Regions from separate parts of the Stenotrophomonas sp. Ker107b genome, predicted to be linked through region 1. Evidence: predicted binding sites of a transcription regulator. Region 1 holds the regulator's gene; the other holds the start of a gene.

Region 1 (3,409 bases):
GGCCAATCTGGCCGTGGCGCTTGCCAGCATGGGCAAACGTACCCTGCTGCTGGATGCCGACCTGGCCCTGGCCAACGTCGATGTGATCCTGGGCCTGAAGCCGACCGTGACCCTGGCCGACCTGGTCGCCGGGCGCTGCACGCTGGAGGAGGTCATCATCGAAGGCCCCGGCGGCGTGCTGGTGGTGCCGGCGGCCTCGGGCCGCCGCAACATGGCCGAGCTGCAGCAGGCCGAGCACATCGGCCTGGTCAACGTGTTCTCCGAGCTGGAGCGCGAACTGGACATCATGGTGGTGGACACGGCCGCGGGCATCACCGACGGCGTGCTGACCTTCTGCCAGGCCGCCCAGGACACCGTGGTGGTGGTCTGCGACGAGCCGGCCTCGATCACCGATGCCTACGCCCTGATCAAAGTCCTCTCGCGCGAACGCGGCGTGGACCGGATCCAGGTGGTCGCCAACATGGTGCGCGACCCGAATGAAGGCCGGGTGCTGTACGAAAAGCTGACCCGCGTCTGCGAGAAGTTCCTGGCCGATGTGTCGCTCAACTACCTCGGCTGTGTGCCGCAGGACGACTGGCTGCGCCTGTCGGTCCAGCGCCAGCAGCCGGTGGTGAAGGCCTACCCGTCCAGCCCGTCGGCGCTGGCCTTGACCGAGATCGCACGCCGTACCGCACGCTGGCAGGCCCCGACCGAGCCGCGTGGTGGCGTCGAGTTCTTCCTGGAACGCATCCTCAAGCAACGCGGGGTGACCGCATGAAAGGCGCCGCACAATACAAAGAGGTCCAGCGGGTCGCCGCGAACGAGTGCATTGCCCAGCACTCGGACCTGGTCCGCCGCATCGCCCACCATCTGGCGGCACGTCTGCCCGCCAGCGTGGAGGTCGACGACCTGATCCAGGCCGGCATGATGGGCCTGATCGAAGCGTCGCGCAGCTATGACGCCGACCAGGGCGCCTCGTTCGAGACCTATGCCTCGATCCGCATCCGCGGCTCGATGATCGATGAGATCCGCCGTGGTGACTGGGTACCGCGCTCGGTCCATCGCCGGGCCCGCGACGCCGCCGCCACCATCCGCCGGCTCGAACAGAGCACCGGACGCGCCGCCAGCGCCACCGAAGTGGCGGCCGCGATGGACATGCCGCTGCCGGACTACCTGCGCCTGATGGAAGATGCCTCGCGCGGCCAGGTGCTGAGCCTGGAATCACGGATCGAAGACCAGGGCGAGCTGGACACCGTCGCCCAGGGCGGCCCGACCCCGCAGCAGGTGTTGGAGCGTGGCGAGTTCGGGCGCGAGCTGGGCAACGCGATCGGGCTGCTGCCCGAGCGCGAACAGCTGGTCCTGTCGCTGTATTACGAGCAGGAACTGAACCTGAAAGAGATCGGCGCCGTGTTGGGCGTCAGCGAATCGCGCGTGTGCCAGATCCATGGCCAGGCCGTGCTGCGCCTGCGTGGCCGACTGAAAATCTTCGAGGCGGCCGACGCCGGCCTCGAGAACCATTAAGACCGAGGAAAGAGCTTTGGACAAGAACATGCGTATCCTGATCGTCGACGATTTTTCGACCATGCGTCGTATCGTCAAGAACCTGCTGGGCGATCTGGGCTTCACCAACACGGCCGAAGCCGAGGACGGGCATGCCGCGCTGATGCTGTTGCAGAGCCAGCCGTTCGATTTCGTGGTCACCGACTGGAACATGCCGGTGATGACGGGCATCGACCTGCTCAAGGCCATCCGCGCCGACGCCAAGCTCAAGACGCTGCCGGTGTTGATGGTGACTGCTGAAGCCAAGCGCGAGCAGATCATCGAAGCGGCCCAGAACGGCGTCAACGGCTACATCATCAAGCCGTTCACCGCCCAGACCCTGGAAGAAAAGCTCGGCAAGATCTTCGAGCGTCTGGCGGCGAGCGCCTGATGGAAACCCTGAGCGACAAATCAGCGCTGGTGCAGCGCCTGCAGGATGCACTGGCCGCGCTGGAATCGGGTGACGAAGCCGCGTGGCGTCAGGAAATCGACGCACTCGCCGCGCTGCGCACCCAGCCGATGATGGCCGGGTTGAACCGGCTCGCCCGCGAGCTGGGCCAGGCACTGGGCGAGCTGCCCAGCCTGCCCAGCGAAGCCGGCGAACTGGACGATGCCTGCGCGCGCCTGGATCACGTGGTGGCGATGACCGAACAGGCCACCCACCGCACCCTGGACCTGGCCGAAGAATGCCGCACGCTCACCGAGCAGCTGCGCGCCAATGGCTTGACGGCCGACCAGGACCAGCAGCTGGACCGCATCCGCCACAACCTGACCGAGATCGCGCTCACCCAGAGCTACCAGGATCTCACCGGGCAGATCATCCGCCGCGTGGTGGGCATCGTGCGTCGCGTGCATGAGGGCTTCGGTGCACTCGGGCTGCCGCCGCAGGACGACACCGCGCACAAGCGTGACAACGGCCTGGCCGGCCCGGCCGTAACCGGTCTGGACCGCCACCAGGTTTCACAGGTCGACGCTGACGACCTGCTCTCCGATTTGGGACTTTAACGATCATGAGTGCTGTTCCAGACGATATCGCTGCCGACTTCATCCTCGAGGCCCAGGAGATCCTGGATCGCCTCGGCGAACAGCTGGTGTCGCTGGAGCAGGCGCCCCAGGACAGTGACCAGCTCAACGCCGTGTTCCGCGGGTTCCACACGCTCAAGGGCGGCGCGGGCTTCCTCGGCATCCAGGCGATGGTGGAGCTGTGCCACGCCGCCGAGGAAACCCTGGGCATGGCACGCTCGGGCCAGGCCACGCTGCAGGCCCATCACTTCGACGCGGCCCAGCAGTCGCTGGACTACCTGCAGTCGATGCTGGATTCGGTCTCGGCCGGCACCGAGCCGGGCTATGCCCCGCCGGAGCTGATCGCACAGTTCGACGTGAACGGCCCGGCCACCCCGGCGGCTGCCCCCAGCGCCGCGGCCGGCCCCAGCAGCGGTGAGCTGATCACCGACGATGAATTCGAAGCGCTGCTCGACCAGTTGCATGGCGGTGCCGCACCGACCGCCGTCGCCGCCAGGAAAGACGACGGCATGATCAGCGAAGACGAGTTCGAATCGCTGCTCGACCAGCTGCACGGCGGCGCGGCACCCGGTGCCAAGTCCGTGACGGCCGCACCCGCCCCGGCGCCTCGCGCGGTGGCTGCGCCCGCCGCGCCTGCCGCCAACAAGCCCGCGCCCAACAAGCCGGTCGCCGAGGCTGAGCACACCGTGCGCGTGGACACCAAGCGCCTGGATGCGATCGTCAACCTGATCGGCGAGCTGGTGCTCTCGCGCAACCGGCTCAAGACGCTGCGTGCGCGCCTGCACGATGAAGAGCTCGACCGGGCCGTCTCCACCCTGGACATCGCCACCGCCCGCCTGCAGTCCGCCGTCATGCGCACCCGCATGCA
Region 2 (3,409 bases), 250 kb from region 1:
GAACATCGCGGTGAAGGCGCTCGGACTGGCATAGCCCAGCGCGAGCGCCACGTCGATCACCTTTTCGCCGTGCGCCAACTGTTCCAGTGCACGCAGCAGGCGCGCCTGTTGCCGCCATTGCCCGAAGGTCATGCCCAGCTCGCGTGCGCACAGGCGCTGGATGGTTTTGACATCCACGCCGAGGCGGCCGGCCCAGTCCTGCAGGGTGGACGGATCGTCGGGCATGGATTCCAGCTGCCGGCCGATCGCCTGCAAACGTGGATCGGCGGGCTGCGGCAGGTGCAACGGCAGTACCGGCAGCATCTGCAGCTCATCCAGGATCAGCTGCATCAGTCGCCCATCGCGCGAATCCGGCCGGTACGGTGGCGGCACCTCCATCGCGGCATGGATCAAGGCCGCCAGCAAGGGCGTCACCGACACTGTCGATGCACTGGCCGGCGGGTGGGCGATCGCCTGCGGCAGGATGTACAGGCTGCGCATGCCGACCGCGCCGATGCAGCTGACCTTGTGGCCCATGCCGGCCGGGATCCAGATCGCGCGCGTGCTGGGCACTACCCAGCGCCCTGCCCCGGCCTGGACCACCAGCACGCCGGTTTCGGCGTAGACCAGTTGATGGCGGTCTGGATGATGATGCAGCGCGATGATTGTACCGGCGGGATACTCGCGCGCCCGGCAGAACACGGGCGTTTCCGGGCCGGCCGGCAGGCGTTTGCCTTCGCCGACGCTTGGGGCGATGTCCCTTTTCCGATATGGCATGCCAATATCCTCGCAAACGACCTGCAAGGGGACTCTAGCGTGTCCGGTGTGTTTTCGATATCGGGCCAGTGCGGCTATCGGGGTCACGTTGATCGTGCATTGACTCTCGTCGCGTCACAGTCAGCACTCGTTCCGGACCGGAAAAGGCGTCTCCATTGCGTGCAGGGTCATGAAAACGTGGACGGTACTGCCGCGGCGCTTCTATCAACGCCACCCGACCGAGGTGGCGCCCGAGCTGCTGAACAAGCTGCTGGTGCGTGATGACGGTCGCGCCGGACGCATCGTGGAGGTCGAGGCCTACGCAGGTGACCAGGACCCGGCGGCGCACTCGTATCGCGGCATGACCGCGCGCACCGCCACGATGTTCGGTGAAGCCGGTCATCTCTATGTCTATTTGAGCTACGGCATGCACTGGGGCTCGAACGCGGTGTGTGGCGACGTCGGCCAAGGCTGGGGCGTGCTGCTGCGGGCGTTGGAGCCCGTCGCCGGGTTGGCGCTGATCCGAGAGGCGCGCCCCGCTATCAAGCGTGATCGCGATCTGGCCAGCGGGCCGGGACGGTTGTCGCAGGCGATGGGCATCAGCAAAGCCTTGGATGGCGCAGATCTGGTGCGCGATGACCGCGGCATCTGCATCGTGTCCGATGGGGTGCAGCCTCCTGGGGATCCACTGGTGGGACCGCGGATCGGCATCAGCAAAGCGATTGATTTTCCATTGCGTTGGTCCGTGCGAGACCACTCGCATGTATCGAAACGGGCGACGATGTCCAGCGCCAGATAGCAACGCGAACGCGCGCAGGAAACAGTGACGCACGGTGCGCAATTTCGGGTGTCCCTCACCCGATTCGCATCACATTCGATATGCACGATGTATCGGGAACCCGCGTTCACGACAGCGCATTCCATGTGCGCAACGTGCGAACTGTGACGCAGCTCTTTTTCGTCGGGATGACGCAATTCCCTGCGTCAAAATGCCACGGCGCAATAAGCGTCAACACCAATCAAGTGGACGCGTGCATCGCCGATATCCTCGCGACTACCCCTGCACTACGCACGGGCAGTGCCTCCTTCATCGCATGCGAGATACTGATGCAACACGTCCTATTGAAATTCCGCGTCAATCAACGACTGTCTGCCGCTTTTGCCGCGCTCATTCTGATCACCCTGATCATCGCCGGATCCGGCCTCTGGGCCTTGGCTGCGACCAAGCAGAAGCTGGATGTGATCGTCGAAGAGAACATGGTGAAGATTCGACTGTCCACCGACATGCTGGATGCCAACGCCCAGGTGGTGGCTGCAGTGCAGGGCCTGTTGCTGGAAGACGATGTCGCCAGCTATGACGGCTACCTGCAGCGCGTGCACCGGTTCCGCGAGGCGTACGACGGGGCACGCGATGCGCTGTACGCGATGCCTGCCACGGTCGAAGGCAAGCAGATGCTGCAGCAGATCACGGTGTCACGCGGCGCGGCGCGGGCATTGATCCAGGCCGTGATTGACAGCAATGCCGCCGATGATATGACCGCTGCCCGGGCGCACTTCGAGGACGCCGAGGTCGCCATCGACCAATGGCAATCGTCCATCCGCAAAAACATTGCCTTCCAGCAGACCGACAGTGACCGCGCGTATGCGGATGCGGAGCTGCAGACCCGCCGTGGGAAAGCGCTGCTGATCGTGGGTGCAACGGTGGCCGTGCTGATCAGCGCGCTGCTGGCGTTCCTGATTACGCGCAGTCTGACCGTGCCACTGCGGGATGCAATCGCCTGCGCCGACCGGATTGCCGGTGGCGATCTGACCGCGAGGATCACCCCCATCGGTAATGATGAAGCGGCGGATCTGCTGCGCAGCATGGCCAACATGCAGCAGCGCCTGTCTGCCTTGATCAACGCGCAGCGCGAGCTTTCATCCCGGCAGACCAACGGGCAGAGCAGCTACCGCATCGATGCGGCCGGCTTCCCGGGTGCGTATGGCGAACTGGTCCGTGAGACGAACGAGCTGGCCAACAGCAATGCGGCACTGATCGGGCAGATCGTCGCTACTGCCACCAGCTACTCGATCGGCGACCTGAGCGTGCAGATGCGGCAGTTGCCCGGCGAGCAGGCGGTGATCACCACCGCGATGGAGACGATGCGCAGCAACCTGCTGGCGATCAGCTCGGATATCCAGCGGCTGGCCAGCGCCGCGGCCCAGGGTGACTTCACGCAGCGCGGCGAACCGGACCAGTTCCAGCACGCCTTCAAGGGCATCCTTCTGGACCTGAACCGCCTGATCGATGTCACGGATGTAAGCATCGCCGAGATCGCCAAGGTGCTGCTGGCCATTGCCGATGGCGACCTCACCGTGGAAGCCAAGGGCGAGTTCTCCGGCGTCTTTGCCGATATCCTCGCCTCTGCCGGGGCCACGGCACGGAACCTGCGGGGCATCATCGGCGGCATCCAGGCCAGTACTGCGGTGATCTCCACCTCGGCAGCGGTGATCGCGATGGGCAACAGCGATCTGTCGCAGCGCACCGAACAACAGGCCGCCAACCTGGAAGAGACTGCTGCCTCGATGGAAGAGCTCACCTCTACCGTCCGGCAGAACGCCGAACATGCGCGCCAGGCAGCGCAACTGGCTGCACTGGCCGAAGAGAATGCCTCTGCCGGTGGCACTGCGGCGG

Evidence for each region. The regulator FliA, encoded in region 1, starts transcription of late flagellar genes. The targets are predictions, from matches to a motif close to TAAAGTTTNNCNNNCNNNGGCCGATAA.
Region 2: the regulator FliA is predicted to act here: its motif matches at 1,755-1,781, upstream of ACWV8V_RS06025 (methyl-accepting chemotaxis protein).

What each region holds. Positions count from the first base shown of each region.
Region 1 is NZ_JBSPHX010000001.1:1,056,365-1,059,773, reverse strand. It holds gene ACWV8V_RS04985 (MinD/ParA family ATP-binding protein) at 1-757, shown strand, start outside; gene ACWV8V_RS04980 (RNA polymerase sigma factor FliA) at 754-1,500, shown strand; gene cheY (chemotaxis response regulator CheY) at 1,517-1,909, shown strand; gene ACWV8V_RS04970 (protein phosphatase CheZ) at 1,909-2,523, shown strand; gene ACWV8V_RS04965 (chemotaxis protein CheA) at 2,529-3,409, shown strand, end outside.
Region 2 is NZ_JBSPHX010000001.1:1,307,714-1,311,122, forward strand. It holds gene ACWV8V_RS06015 (AraC family transcriptional regulator) at 1-756, opposite strand, end outside; gene ACWV8V_RS06020 (DNA-3-methyladenine glycosylase) at 926-1,534, shown strand; gene ACWV8V_RS06025 (methyl-accepting chemotaxis protein) at 1,843-3,409, shown strand, end outside.